2 regions of the Janthinobacterium sp. GW821-FHT03C10 genome follow, and region 1 is predicted to be linked to the other one. Evidence: predicted binding sites of a transcription regulator. Region 1 holds the regulator's gene; the other holds the start of a gene.
What was found. Region 1 encodes FliA, which starts transcription of late flagellar genes. Its sites were predicted from a motif close to CTAAAGTTTNNNNNNNNNNNGCCGNTA; they were not measured.
Positions count from the first base shown of each region.

Region 2: the regulator FliA is predicted to act here: its motif matches at 2,426-2,452, upstream of AC07VH_RS15500 (DUF5610 domain-containing protein).

Region 1 is NZ_JBWKUN010000007.1:285,961-293,449, forward strand. It holds gene AC07VH_RS23325 (CehA/McbA family metallohydrolase domain-containing protein) at 1-1,393, opposite strand, end outside; gene motD (flagellar motor protein MotD) at 1,493-2,263, opposite strand; gene AC07VH_RS23335 (flagellar motor protein) at 2,280-3,026, opposite strand; gene AC07VH_RS23340 (RNA polymerase sigma factor FliA) at 3,008-3,739, opposite strand; gene AC07VH_RS23345 (MinD/ParA family ATP-binding protein) at 3,785-4,645, opposite strand; gene flhF (flagellar biosynthesis GTPase FlhF) at 4,638-5,966, opposite strand; gene flhA (flagellar biosynthesis protein FlhA) at 6,271-7,489, opposite strand, start outside.
Region 2 is NZ_JBWKUN010000004.1:282,362-289,850, reverse strand. It holds gene AC07VH_RS15510 (HPF/RaiA family ribosome-associated protein) at 97-474, shown strand; gene AC07VH_RS15505 (GGDEF domain-containing protein) at 739-1,704, shown strand; gene AC07VH_RS15500 (DUF5610 domain-containing protein) at 1,731-2,354, opposite strand; gene sbcB (exodeoxyribonuclease I) at 2,498-3,946, shown strand; gene pyrF (orotidine-5'-phosphate decarboxylase) at 4,056-4,880, opposite strand; gene AC07VH_RS15485 (LemA family protein) at 5,048-5,662, shown strand; gene AC07VH_RS15480 (TPM domain-containing protein) at 5,664-6,509, shown strand; gene AC07VH_RS15475 (TPM domain-containing protein) at 6,509-7,030, shown strand; gene AC07VH_RS15470 (SDR family NAD(P)-dependent oxidoreductase) at 7,102-7,489, shown strand, end outside.

The sequences.
Region 1 (7,489 bases):
TGGCGTAGCCGTCGGCCCCGATTTTCCAGTCCGCGCTGGTGAAGCGCTTGAGCACGCGCGTGCTGGCATTGCCGGCAACATTGTAGGCCGGCGTGCCCGCCACCGCCTTCGCGCCCACATCGCCGACGATCAGGTCGACATGGTCGACCACGGGCTTGACGTTGGCGGCCACGCCGCTGTCGACGGGCTTTTCGTAGTTGTTTTTGGCCGGGCTCTTGAAGCGGATGGTGATCGTGACTTTCTCGCCGCTGGCGACCTTCAGCTCGCCGCCCATCTCCTTGCGGTCGTCCTTGCTGGCCAGGTTGAAATCAAGCGCATTGATCAGGTCGCCATAAGTGGAGAACATCTTGCCCGAACGCAAGCCGGCCAGCAAGTCCTTCGCCAGCGGCGCGCCCTGCGCGCTGTTGAACACGTAGTTCTTCGCATACTCGCCGGGGAAATAACCGCTGCTGTTGCCGCCGACAATCTTGAAGTGCGTATCCGAATCGGTCAGGTTCCAGATGCGGCGCCCCTCGCCCAGCAGCGCATCCCATGGCCCGCCCAGCTTGGCCACCACGTAGTCGACGCCGCCATACACGCGCAGCGGCGCATTCTCGTCCGTGTAGGCGGCCGTGTAGCCGCCCCGGTCCGGTTCCATCTGGTTGCCGACCATGCCCTCGATGGCGAACATGATGTTCGGCGCGGCATCGTTGAAGGCGCGCAAGTCGGCGATGCTGTAGCTGCCCTTGTTGCGCGACGGATGGTTGATGACGGCGTAGCTGGTTTCCGGGTAATTCTGTTTCAGCCAGTTGATCGCTTGCAGCGCATCGGCAGCCGTCTTGTTGTAGCGGGTGTCGCCGTATTTCGCTTTCCATGCCGCGACGTCGGCGGCGTCGAACATGGCCGCGTCGCGCGTGGTAAACAGGTATTCGAACTCCTTCATGCCCCGCGTGCTGGCGGTCAGTTTGTCCGCCCCTTCGAACAGGCCGATGCCGACGTGGTCGTGGGTCGGCATGTCCCACTCGAAGCCCGAGAAGATCAGCTTGTCGGCGTAGCTGCCGCCCGCCTGCAAAGCCTGCACGCGCGGGATTTCATAGCGCCCGGCGCCGATGGACATGGGAATCGGCGCCGCCAGCGGCGCGCCCAGCGCGTCGCGCGTGGAGACGCGCAAATGGTTTGACAGCGCCATCCAGTCGAGTCCATACGTGGCAAAGGCCTTGGCCAGCACCTTGTCCAAGGTCTGGCTGACATCGGCGTCGGCCGATTGGGTCGTGTGGGTGTGCAGGTCGCCGGCGATCCAGCGGCCGGCGGGGAGCGGCGGCACGCTGCCGGCCGGGTTGCTGTCGCCGCCGCAGGCAGCAACACTCAACACGATGACGATGGCCGAAGCAAGCAATGTTCTGGAGTAAGACATGGGATGGACCTGGAAGCTGAAAAGAAGGGCGTCAGCCTAGCATTCCAGTATGACCAGCAAATGACATGCCCCACGCCCTGCCGGCCCGAAAAACCCGTCCTAGTTGGCCGGCGGCGGCGTCGGCACTTCCGTCACCGTCTCGGGGATGCCGGACAAGATCGTCACGGCCACGCGGCGGTTGCGCGCCCGTCCTTCCGGCGTGGCGTTCGGCGCCACGGGGATGTTGTCGGCGTGGCCCACGGCCGTCAGGCGCGAAGCCTGCACGCCGCTGGCGATGAACAGGCGCACCACGGCGCTGGCGCGGGCGGCCGACAATTCCCAGTTCGAGGCAAAGGTCGAATTGCTGATCGGCTGGACGTCCGTATGCCCTTCCACCTGCACATCGTGCGTGTCGTCCTTGAGCAGCACGGCGACGGCGCGCAGGGCCTGGTCCGATTCCGCCGTCAGGCGCGCCGCGCCCGGGTCGAACAGCACGCTGGCATTGATTTCCACGCTGACGCCGCGGCTCGTCTGCGTCACGCGGACCTTGCCTTCCTTCACCAGCGGCGCCAGGGTGGATGTGAGGTCCTGCGCCAGGCGCGTCATGTGTTCGCGCTCGCGGCGGATGGCTTCCGTGCGGCGCTTCAGGGCGGGGTTCGGCAGCGGGATCGCCTGCGGCGCTTCCATGATGATGGGCGGCGCGCCCTTTTCCAGGCTGAAGGCCTGGCCGATGGCGTTCTGGAAGACGCGGTATTTGCCTTCATTGACTTGCGAGATCGCATACATGACGACGAAAAACGCGAACAGCAAAGTGATGAAGTCGGCATACGAGATCAGCCAGCGGTCCTGGTTGTCCGGTTCCTCGTCATACTTCCTGCGCGCGCGCCGCATCATGCTCAGTGCTCGCTCAGTGCTCGTGAAGCAGGCTGGAGACGCGCTCTTCGATGATGCGCGTATGGTCGCCCGTGGCGATGTCGTACAGCACGGCGGCCGTGATTTCATACTGCACCACGCGGCGCGAGACGATGGCCTTGAGTTTATTGGCCACCGGCAGGAACAGCAGATTGGCCAGGCCGACGCCATAAATCGTCGAGACAAACGCGACGGCGATGCCGCTGCCCAGTTTGCTCGGGTCGGTAAGGTTTTCCATCACGTGGATCAAGCCCAGCACGGCGCCCAGGATGCCGATGGTGGGCGAATAGCCGGCCGCCGATTCCCACACCTTGACGGCCTGGCGCTCGGCCAGTTCGTAGGCGGAGATTTCCACGTCGAGCAGCTGGCGCAGCTTGTCGGGCGCGATGCCGTCGACGATCATGCGCAAGCCCTTGGCGTTGAAGCGGTCGGCCGTGTTTTCCATCAGGCGCTCGAGCGCCAGCGGGCCGTCGCGGCGCGCCGTCAGGCTCCATTGCCCGATGTCGCGCGCCAGCGCGGCGCGCGTGTCGGCCGGCGGCAGGAAGACCCAGCGCAGCATTTCCAGCCCGCGGACAAAAGTGCGCAGCCGCGTCTGCAGCAGCACGGCGCCGAAGGTGCCGATGATGACGATGGCGAAGGCAGCCGGCTGCAGCAGGGAGGCCATCTTGCCGCCTTCCAGTGCCTGGCCGACCAAGAGGCCCGCCAGCGCCAGCGCCAGCCCGATTACGCTGGACCAGTCCACGCCTGCTCCCTCAAGGTTGCGCGCAGGCGCGCGACGGCCTGGGTATGCAGCTGCGAGACGCGTGATTCGGACACGCCCATCACCGCGCCGATCTCCTTCAGGTTCAGCTCTTCTTCGTAATACAGGCCCATGAGTATTTTCTCGCGTGGCGGCAGCGCGTCGATGGCATCGATCACGGATTGCCGGAAATCGGTATCGAGCAGGGAACGCAAGGGGTCGCTGTCCTCGTCCACGCAGTGGCGGTCGAGGAAGCTGTCATTGCCGTCCGGGTCATGAAAGTCTTCGTAGTACACCAACTGGTGGCCGCCGCCGTCGCCCAGCATTTCCTGGTAGTCGGCCAGCGACATTTTCAGCAGCTTGGCCACTTCCGACTCGGTCGGCGGATGGCCGAGGCGCTGCTGCAAGGTGCTCATCGCCTCTTCGATCTTGCGCATGTTCTGGCGCATGCTGCGCGGCAGCCAGTCGCTGGTGCGCAATTCGTCGAGCATGGCGCCGCGGATGCGCAGCACGGCATACGTCTCGAACTGCGCGCCATGCGTCTCTTCATAGCGGCTAATGGCATCGAGCAGGCCGATCATGCCGGCCTGGATCAGGTCATCGACCTCGACCGAAGGCGGCAATTTCGCCTTCATATGGTGCGCCAGACGCTTCACCAGCGGAATGTGCTCCGTCAGCAAATAGTCCTTGTTCGATTTCCCTTTGACCGTGTACATAGGCTGCTTATTGTTTTCTCGTCTTATCTGGTGCTACGGTTGGTGTCAGGCGCTGAACTGGTGCGGGCTCCCCGTCTGGTACAAGGTGCCGCCAAGCACCGGCGCCGCCGAACGGGCCAGCCGCTCGGCCAGTCCGCGAAACGCCACCGAGGCGCCCGCCAGCGGAAACGCATCGACCACGCTGCGGCCCAGGCGCGCCGCGCGGTGCAGATATTCATCGGCAGGCACCGAACCCATCGAGGTCAGCTTCACGGCCAGGTAGCGGCTCGCCGCCTGCGCCATATTATCGTATACCACTTTTGCCTCGGATTCGGAAGCGCCGGTGACGAGAATGCCGAACGGCCGGCGTCCCAGTTCCTGGCTCAGGCGCTTGATCAGGCAGTACGCGGCCTTGATCGAGGTGGCGCTGGTCGACACTTGCACCACGATATCCGACGAAGCCATCAAGGGCACGGGGAAGCAATCGCCCTCGTCTGCCACGACGCCGTCGACCAGCACGATGCCGCTCTGGCGCGCCAGCACCTCGAAGGTCTTGCCCAGCCGGCGCAGTTCGTCCTCGCCCGCATAGTCCATGCTGTCCATCAGGTGGTTGCGCGCGCCCAGGCTGGCCACGCCGAAGCCTTGCGGCACCTGGTGGATGACCTGGTTCAAGCCGCACTGCTGGCGCGCCACGTCGCGCAGGCTGGCGCCGTGGGCCAATCCCAGACGCGCAGCGACGCCATCGCCGCCGCTGGCGTCGAGCAGCAGCACGTCATTGCCGCCGTAGACGAGCGAAGCGCCCAGGTTGACCAGCATGGCGCCCTTGTCGTCCTGCGGCGTGGCCGAGAGGAACGTCATGACGCGCGGCTGCGGGCCGGCCAGCATGCGGCGCAAGCCCTCGGCCTGGTCGAAATCGAAATTAGCCAAGGTGCACCCCGCGCGCTTCGTGGTTGCGGGCGGCCGCCTGCGCCATCAGCAGCGGCAGTTCGGCATCGGAAAACTGCGTCGCCGCCGCATCGCGCTTGAGCTTGAAGGCGCGGTCGATCAGGTAGCCGCGGTCGGCCAGGTACAGGTCTTCCGGCACGCGCTGGCCGTTCGACACATAAAACAGGTTCAGCTTCTGGCGGATCACCACGTCGAGCACATTGCCGATCGAGGCCGCTTCATCGAGCTTGGTCATGATGCAGCCGGCCAGGCCGCTGCCCTGGTAGGCGCGCACCACTTCGTTCAGCGTTTCCTGCGTCGCCGTGGAGTTCAGGCACAGCAAACGCTTGACGTCGGCGCCGGCGCCCGACAGCATGGCCACCTGCTCCGTCACCATCTGGTCGCGCTGGCTCACGCCCACCGTATCGATCAGCACCGTGTGCTTGTTCTTGAGTTCCTTCAGGGCGATGCGCAAGTCCGCCTCATCCTTCACCGAATGCACCATCACGCCGAGGATCTTGCCGTAGATGCGCAGCTGTTCGTGCGCGCCGATACGGTAGGCGTCCGTGGTGATCAGGGCCAGTTTTTCCGGACCGTGGCGCATCACGCAGCGGGCCGCCAGTTTGGCCGTGCTGGTGGTCTTGCCGACGCCGGTCGGACCGACCAGCGCGAATACGCCGCCCTGCTCCAGCATCGCGTCTTCGTTGGCGACCGTGTTCAGGTTGCGGCTCAAAACCGTCTTGATCCAGCGCATGCTTTGCGCGCCGTCGAGACCGGCGGGCAGCTTGTCGATCAGGTAGCGCGCCAAGCTGGCCGAGAAACCGGCGGCCAGCATCTCGCGCAGCACGACGGCTTTTTGCGGCTCGCGCTGCTGGGTCGAACCCCACGAGATTTCCGCCAACTGGGTTTCCATCATGCCGCGCATGGCGCGGATTTCATTCATCATGCCGCTCATCTCGGCGGCGGCGTTTTCCTTGACGTGCGCCAGCGCGCTGGCCATCATCTGCTGCATGCGGGCCATGTCCACTGGCTCGCCGGCTGCCTGGCGCGGTGCGGCAGGACGCGGCGCGGCCGGGCGCTGGGCCGGGGCGGCAGGACGCTGCGGCGTGGCGAACTGGGTCTGCAACTGGGGACGGGGCTGGGCCATTTCGGACGCGGCCGGCGGCGAGGCCAGCGAAGCGGCATCGTCGTTGGCCAGCGCGAGGATTTCCACCACGCCATCGGCCTGGCGGTTCGACAGGATCACGGCGTCGGGGCCCAATGCTTCGCGCACCTTGCGCAGCGCATCGCGCGACGAGGCGCCCGTAAATTTCTTCACATTCATGACCGGCCTCCCAGGGCGGGGGTGGCGCAATATGGGCTGAACTGTGTGACCATCATCGACTCCTGTTGCTTGAGTGCTGTCTTCCACATGGACACAGATCACCCGGACAGTTTCCATTATTAGCGATGCTTGGAGGAAATGATCGAAGGAACAGGACGGGAAAGTACCCGTTATTCAGTTTGCCGGGAGGAAATTGATGTTTATTTGACCAAGAGCAAGGGCTGGGGTCAGACCCACTCGCACGTTGGCGATGACCTTCATGTTGGCGGTCTTGAGGGTCTGACCCCGGCATTAACTATGCCAACTACTGCGCGCCCACCAGGCTGGTGACGCGAATGGTCTTGGTTTCCGGCACTTCCGCATGCGACAGCACTTTGAGCTGCGGCAAGGCGCGGCGCAGGAAGCGCGACAGCAGGGCGCGCAGCGGCGCCGGCACCAGCAGCACGGGCGTCAGGCCCAGCGCTTCCTGCTGCTGCGCGGCCAGGCCCGCCTGGTGCGCGATGGTGTCGGCCAGGCCCGGCTCGATGCCGGCACCGTCGCCGCCATTGCCCATCGCCTGCATCAGCAGGCGCTCCAGGCGGCTGTCCAGGGTCATCACGGACAGTTCGGCCGCGCCGGGGAACAGCTGCTGCACGATGGCGCGGCCCAGGGCCACGCGCACCAGCGCCGTGAGGTCGTTCGGGTCTTGCGTCTGCACCGTATGCTCGGCCAGGGTTTCGATGATGGTGCGCATGTCGCGGATGTGCACGCCCTCGGCCAGCAGGTTCTGCAGCACCTTCTGCAGGGTCGACAGCGACAGCATCTTCGGCACCAGGTCCTCCACCAGGCGCGGCGACTCCTTGCCCAGGTGATCGAGCAGCGACTGCACTTCCGCGCGGCCCAGCAACTCGGAAGCGTGCGAGGTGATCAGGTGGTTCAAATGCGTGGCCACCACGGTGCCCGCGTCGACGACCGTGTAGCCCATCGATTGCGCCTGGTCGCGCAAGCTGGCGTCGATCCAGGTGGCGGGCAAGCCGAAGGCGGGGTCGTTGGTGGCCAAGCCCGGCAAGGTGCCGCTGGCCATGCCGGGATTGATCGCCAGGAACTGGCCGTTGAACGCTTCGCCCACGCCCACTTCCACGCCCTTGAGCGTGATGCGGTAGGCCGACGGTTTCAACTCCAGGTTGTCGCGGATATGCACGGGCGGCGCCAAAAAGCCCACTTCCTGGGCAAATTTCTTGCGGATGCCTTTGATACGCTTGAGCAATTCGCCACCCTGCGTCTTGTCGACCAAGGGAATCAAACGGTAGCCCACTTCCAGGCCCAGGGTGTCGACGGGCATGATGTCTTGCCAGCTGGCCTCTTCCTGCTCGGGCGCCACGGTCGCTTGCGGCGCCTCGGCCGGCTTTTCGGCCGCCGCTTTTTCCTGCGTGCGTTTCTTGCTGATCAGATAGGCGGAGCCGGCCAGCAATGACGCCAGCAGGATGAAGACCATGTTCGGCATGCCGGGAATCAAGCCCATGCCGCCGATGATGCCGGCGGTA
Region 2 (7,489 bases), on a different contig from region 1:
AAGATAAGTTCCATGCACGAGGTCATGTGCATGAGGCAGCAACCAGGCCGCAGCACGCCTGAGATGGGTTTTTTTTGAATTGACAGGAGTAAGCATATGCAAATCAATATTCATACCGACAGCACCATCGCCAACACCGCTGGACTGAACGAACATGTGCAATCCGTACTTGAAAGCGCACTGAGCCGCTTCCGCGACAACCTGACCCGCATCGAAGTCCACATCAGCGACACGAATGGCCCGAAAGGCGGCGCCGACGATATCCGCTGCGTCATGGAAGCACGCGTTGCTGGCTATCAACCGATTGCCGTGACCGAACAGAACGCCACCGTGCACCAATCCGTTGCCGGCGCCACCGACAAACTGAAACGCGCCATCGATAGCGCCCTGGGCCGCCTGCAAGACAGCAAGCGCCACGCCACCGGCAAGAATGCCGTGATCGATACGGCCGAAGCGGAAGAAACCGCCGAGTAATTCCCCCCACCCGCAGGATTTCCAGAGACTGAGGCAGCCGTTCAAGGCTGCCTTTGCACATCCGGGCCCGCCTTTCGCCTGCGGCAACAAGCATAGTAAAACCACCATCATTTCAGCTTATTAACACAGCAATGAAATAATTGTCGCATTTCCCACAGTAAGTGACACCAAGCAAGCCTTTGCCGTTACAGCCTAGGCCGCTTTACGCTATCATGAAGCTACCGGCTCTCTGCTCGCGCGCGCCGGCTTTTTGAAAGTGTGATTGTGGAACAGATCGGCAACTTTGGCGCTTCAGGCTGCAACATCGGCGATTTACAGCTATTTCGCGATGGGGCGGATAGCCAGACGGCCGCCATGCTGGCACCCTGCCCCGTCATGCGCCTCGAAGCGGGCGAAGCCATTGCCGACACACAGGGCGCCAGCCTGTACATCGTCCTGCGCGGTTCGCTGGCTGTGGCCGCCGACACCCACACGGGCATGGATGACGGCACCGTCAGCAAGGTCTTGCCCGGCGAAAGCGTGGGCGAACAATCGGTGCTCGATGAAGCGAGCAACCTGGCCGCCATTTCCGCTCTGGAAGAAACCGACTTGCTGGTGATCGACGCGGCCGTCGTCTGGGAATTGATCGAGCAATCGAACGGCCTGGCACGCAACCTGCTGCGCTTGCTGTCCTTCCGCATCCGCGCCGCCAACGCCCTGCTGCGCCGCCGGCAGAAACTGGGCGAATTCTACCGCCAGCTGTCGATGGTCGACAGCCTGACGGGCCTGTACAACCGTGCCTGGCTCACTGATTTATTGCCGAACATGATCGTCACGGCGCACGGCAGCGGCTCGCCGCTGTCGCTGGTGATGATAGACCTCGACCATTTCAAGCGCTTCAACGACACCCACGGCCACCAGGCGGGCGACCAGGCGCTGCGCATCGCCGCACAAGTGCTGGGCGCGGCCCTGCGCCCCACGGATTTTGCCGTGCGCTATGGTGGCGAGGAAATGATGGTGATCTTGCCCGATACCAGCGAACACGTGGCCTTGCGGGTGGCCGAGCGCCTGTGCGAGCGCATGCGGCAAGCCGTCATCTTCGCCGACATGCGCAGCGCGCTGCCGCACATCACGGGTTCCTTCGGCGTGGCCAGCCTGGCGGCGGAACAGGACGACGAAGCGCTGATCGCCACTGCGGATGCGGCGCTGTACCGGGCCAAAGCCGGGGGCCGCAACCGCGTAAGCACCTGATATTCTCAGGCGCTTCATATAAATTATCAGGCAGCCTTGCTGTCGGCCGGCTTGCTTGCATCCGGCTTGGCGGCATCATCCTTCTTGCTGCTGTGCGCGGCGATGAAATCCGCGTAGCCCTTCTGCACCAGTTCATACGTCTTGTCGATATTGCCGGCGATATCGCCGTTCAGCACTTTCAAGCCGCCCAGGATGTCGCGCGCTTCCTTGAAACCTTTTTCCATGCCCCCGCTGATGGTGTCCATGAACTTGGTCAGGGCCGTATCGTCGTCCAGGCCGGGGTTCTGCTTCTTGAACGCCTCAAAAAAACCCGTCGACAGCGAGACGATGCGGCTCGCCGTCGCTTCGGCGCTGTTGTCCTGCGACGCGGCGTTCTGGATCGCGTCTTCGCCGTACTGGCCCTTCAGCGCTTCATTGATATTCGTGATGGCCGTCTTGTACAGCAGCGCCAGCGGTTCGTTCTCGGAACCGATGGAGACGTTCAGCGACGCCTGCATGATGGAGGCGTTCAATTGCAGCTTGCTGCGGTCGTTCACGCTCATTTCAGCGTTGACGCCGTGCTGGACTTTATCGTCCTTGCCGGCAACACCCGTACTGACGGAAGTCACGGAAGCAGTGGAATTGCCGCTTGCGGCGATGGGAATTGACACGATAGACCTCCTTGAACGGACAATGTATGCCACCATGCGGGAAACGCGATGATGACCATCCTCTCGTGTAGTATCGGCAGGTTTTCAGAAAACTGAAGCGGCCCGGACAATTAAGATAACAATTAAGCAAGCAACGACCATCAATGACTACCCAGACCTTTCTTTGGCACGACTACGAAACCTTTGGCGCCCAGCCGCGCCGCGACCGCCCGGCCCAGTTCGCCGCCATCCGCACGGATGCGGACCTCAACGAGATCGGCGAACCGATCATGCTGTATTGCCAGCCGGCCAATGATTTCCTGCCCGACCCGCAATCGTGCCTGATCACGGGCATCACGCCGCAGCAATGTCTGCAGCTGGGCGTGCCCGAACACCAGTTCGCCGCTACCGTCGAAGCGGCCTTTTCGGAACCGGGCACCATCGGCGTGGGCTACAACACCATCCGTTTCGACGATGAAGTCACGCGTTTCCTGTTCTGGCGCAACCTGATCGACCCGTATGCGCGCGAATGGAAGAACCATTGCGGCCGCTGGGATATCCTCGACGTGGTGCGCATGACGCACGCGCTGCGCCCGGAAGGCATTCAATGGCCGAAGCGCGACGATGGCCAGACCAGCTTTAGACTGGAACACTTGAGCAAGGCCAATGGCCTCGTGCACGAAGCGGCGCATGATGCGCTGTCCGACGTGCGCGCCACGATCGCCCTGGCGCGATTGATCCGCGAAAAGCAGCCGAAACTGTTCGAATTCTGCCTGGCCCTGCACAAGAAGGACAGGGTCGCCAGCGAAATGGGCATGCACCTGGCCGCTGGCGAGCGCCAGCCCTTCCTGCACGTGTCCGGCATGTTCCCGGCCGAACGCGGTTGCCTGGGCGTCGTCTGGCCGCTGGCCACGCACCCGAGCAATAAAAATGAAATCCTCGTCTGGGATTGCGCCTACGACCCGCGCGAACTGTTCGAACTGGACGCCGACACCATCCGCACGCGTTTATTCACGCGCAAGGAATCCATGCCGGAAGGCATGACGCGCCTGCCCGTGAAAAGCGTTCATTTGAACAAGTCGCCCATGCTGGTGGGCAACCTGAAGACCCTGTCGCCGGCCATGGCCGCGCAATGGGGCATCGACGTGGATGCGGCGAAGGTCAACGCCCAGCTGGCCGCCACGGCGCCGAACATGGATGCCATCTGGGCCGAAGTGTTCCAGCGTCCGGGCGCGAACACCGCGCTGGACGTGGATGAGGATTTGTACAACGGTTTCGTCAGCAACGACGACCGCCGCCTGCTCGAATCCTTGCGCCGCGACACGCCGGCCAAACTGGCCACGGCCCGCCCCTCGTTTGCCGACGAACGCCTGCAGGAATTGCTGTTCCGCTACCGCGCCCGCAATTTCCCGCAAACCTTGAGCGAAGCGGAAAGCCTGCGCTGGGAACAGCACCGCGCCGCCCGATTGTTCGACGGCGACGGCGGCGCCCGCACCATCGAAATGCTGTTTACGGAAATCGACGTGCTGTCGGAATCGGTCGATGAGCGTGGGGAAGAGATTCTTGGCGAACTCTACGATTATGCGGAGATGGTGGCGCCCATGCGCGACTGAAGGACCAGGCTGGGTAGGTCGGATTAGCGGGGCAAGGCCCCGCGTAATCCGACAACATTGTTGACGTTACTGGTGTTGTCGGATTACGCGGCGTCGCCGCTAATCCGACCTATGCTGCACGGTGTTGATTGATCGCATCGCGCGTCTCGATCGCCACGCGGCGCGCCGCGTCGGCGAAGTCTTCGCCCGCTTGCGGCGTGGCGTAGATGATGGCGCGCGAGGAGCTGATCATCATGCCCATGCCGTTCGCCGTCTGGCCCGCGCCGACGGTGGCGGCAATATCTCCGCCCTGGGCGCCGATGCCGGGCACCAGCAGCGGCATGTCGCCCACGATGGCGCGCACTTGCGCCAGTTCTTCAGGGAAGGTGGCGCCGACGACGAGCGCGCACTGGCCATTCTTGTTCCATTTCTCGGCCACCAGACGCGCCACGCGCTGGTACAGCGGTTCGCCGTCCGTGTCGAGGAATTGCAGGTCCGAGCCGCCCGGGTTCGAGGTGCGGCACAGGATGATCACGCCGCGGTCTTTCCACGCCAGGTAGGGATCGAGCGAATCCTCGCCCATGTAGGGGTTCACGGTGACGGCGTCGGCGCCGTAGCGCTCGAACGCTTCACGCGCGTATTGCGTGGCCGTGGCGCCGATGTCGCCCCGTTTCGCGTCGAGGATCAGGGGGATGTGCGGGTAGTTTTCGCGCACGTAGCGGCAGATGTCTTCCAGCTGCTTTTCCGCGCCCAGCGCGGCAAAATAGGCGATCTGCGGCTTGAAGGCGCAGGCCAGGTCGGCCGTGGCGTCGATGATGCGCGTGCAAAAGGTGGTGATTCCATCAGGCAAGTCGCGCAGGTCCGCCGGCAGTTTCGCCAGGTCCGGGTCCAGGCCCACGCACAGCAGGGAATTATTGGCCGTCCATGCGGCGGATAATTTATTGATGAAATTCACGGCACACCTTCTCTATATTCAGTTGCAAACCCCGTATTGTAACGCGGCGCAAGCTTGCCACGGCGTCTCAAGGCAGCCGGAGGCGGCGGCCGGCGCTTATTAAACCGACATGGCGGGCCGTTTCAGGTATATTTGCCTCACCTCCCTTACTCAGCACGGAACCCATCATGCAAATCACCAATCAATTCACCAAATGGCTGCGCCTGGCGCTGAGCGTCACCGTCCTGGCCGGCATCCTGACGGGCTGCGGCTACAACGACTTCCAGAGCAAGGACGAAGCCACCAAGGCCGCCTGGGGCGAAGTGGTCAACCAGTACCAACGCCGCGCCGACCTGATCCCCAACCTGGTCAATACCGTCAAGGGCTATGCCACGCACGAGCGCGAAACCCTGGAAGCGGTGACCAAGGCGCGCGCCGCCGCCACCAGTTTCCAGATCACGCCCGAAGTGCTGAACGACCCGGCCGCCTTCGAAAAATTCCAGCAAGTGCAGGGGCAGCTGTCGTCGGCCCTGTCGCGCCTGATGGTGGTGTCCGAGAAATATCCTGACCTGAAAGCCGACACCAGCTTCCGCGACCTGCAGTCGCAGCTGGAAGGCACGGAAAACCGCATCACCGTGGCGCGCCAGCGTTACATTGCCGCCGTGCAGGATTACAACGTGCATGCGCGCAGCTTCCCGAACAACCTGACGGCCATGGTCTTCGGCTACAAGGTCAAGCCGTCGTTCACGGTGGAAAACGAAAAAGCCATTTCGACCGCGCCGACCGTCAACTTCGGCAAATAAGATGAAAGCCTGGTCTTATCTGGCGACGCTGGCGACGGCGCTGCTGCTGTGGACAGCCTTGCCCGCCGGCGCGCAGGGCTTGCAGCCCGTGCCGCCGCTGGCGGCGCGCGTGACGGACAACGCCGGCATGCTCGATGACAAGCAGAACGCGGCGCTGGAAGGCGTGCTGGCCGACTACCAAGCCAAGACGGGCAGCCAGATCGCCGTGCTGCTGGTCAAGAGCACGGAACCGGAAGCCATCGAGCAATACAGCATCCGCGTGACGGATGCCTGGAAGCTGGGCCGCAAGGGCGTCGATGACGGCGTGCTGCTGATGGTGGCGAAGGACAACCCATCGTCCTTGCGCCGCCTGCGCATCGAGGCAGGCCGTGGCGTGCAGGGCGTGCTGACGGATGCGCAATCGAAACGCATCCTGCAAGACGTGATCGCGCCGCATTTCAAGCAGAACGACTATTACGGCGGCCTGGTGGCTGGCATCGGCGCCATCGCTACCCTGCTGAACCAGGAGCAATTCCCCGCTCCCGCCCAGCAAAAGGCGCCGGCGACCGTGGAAGCGGGCGGCCTGACCTTCTGGCTGCCGCTGCTGTTCTTCGGCTTTCTTGTGCTCCTGACCGTGTTCCGCTCGCGCGGCGGCCCGAACCGGCTGCAGCGCGGCAGCAACTGGTCCAGCGGCGCCACCGGCGTCGTGCTGGGCAGCATTTTGAGCCAGGCGCTGAACAACCGCGGTGGCGGTGGCGGCTTCGGCGGCGGCGGTGGTTTTGGCGGTGGCGGTGGTTTTGGCGGTGGCGGTGGTTTCGGTGGCGGCGGCGGCGGTTTTGACGGCGGCGGCGCCTCGGGAGATTGGTAATGACGAAACAACTGACATTCGGACAACGCTGCGGACGGGCTCTGAAACATTTGCGGGGCACGCCGGCGACGGCGCGCCAGGCCTTTCCCGAGCGCACCCTGAAAGCCATCGAAACGGCGATTGCCGATGGTGAAGCGATGCACCGGGCGGAAGTGCGCCTGATCGTCGAGGCGGCATTGACGCCGGGCATGGCTTACCAGGGCGTGAGCAACCGCGAGCGGGCGCGCGAACTGTTCGCCCAGTATGGCGTGTGGGATACGGAAGACAACGTTGGCGTGCTGATCTATATCAACCTGGCCGAACACCAGGTCGATATCGTGGCCGACCGCAACGTGGGCCGGCGCGTGACGCCGGAACAGTGGCAAGCCGTATGCCGCACCATGACGGGCGGCTTCAAGGAGGGCAACTACCACGACAGCACGCTCGATGCCTTGCAGCAGTTGAATGCCTTGCTGCAAAGCCACTTCCCTGCCGATGGGACGCGCGGCAACCAGCTGCCGAACGAACCCATCCTCCTCTGAATCCCGGACAGGGATTAAAATCCGCCATGGCGCCGCAGCATGGCGGCGCCCCCAACCGCCGAGGAGAATACATGAAACTGGTCAATAAAACCGCCATCGTCACGGGCGCCACGCAGGGCATCGGCCTGGCCTGCGCCACCCGCCTGATCGCCGAAGGGGCGCAGGTGATGCTGGTCGACATCAAGGAAGAAGGCGCGCAGGCGGCGGCCGCCCTCGGCCCGCAGGCGCGTTTCTTTTGCGCCGACGTCAGCCAGAAGGCGGACGTCGACGCCATGCTGAAGGAAACGCTGGCGCAGTTCGGCCACATCGATATCCTCGTCAACAATGCGGGCGTCACGCACGCGGCCGATTTCCTCGACGTGTGCGAGGACGATTTCGACCGGGTCATGCGCATCAATCTGAAATCGATGTTCCTGTGCGGCCAGGCCGTGGCGCGCGAGATGGTCAAGCGCAACAGCG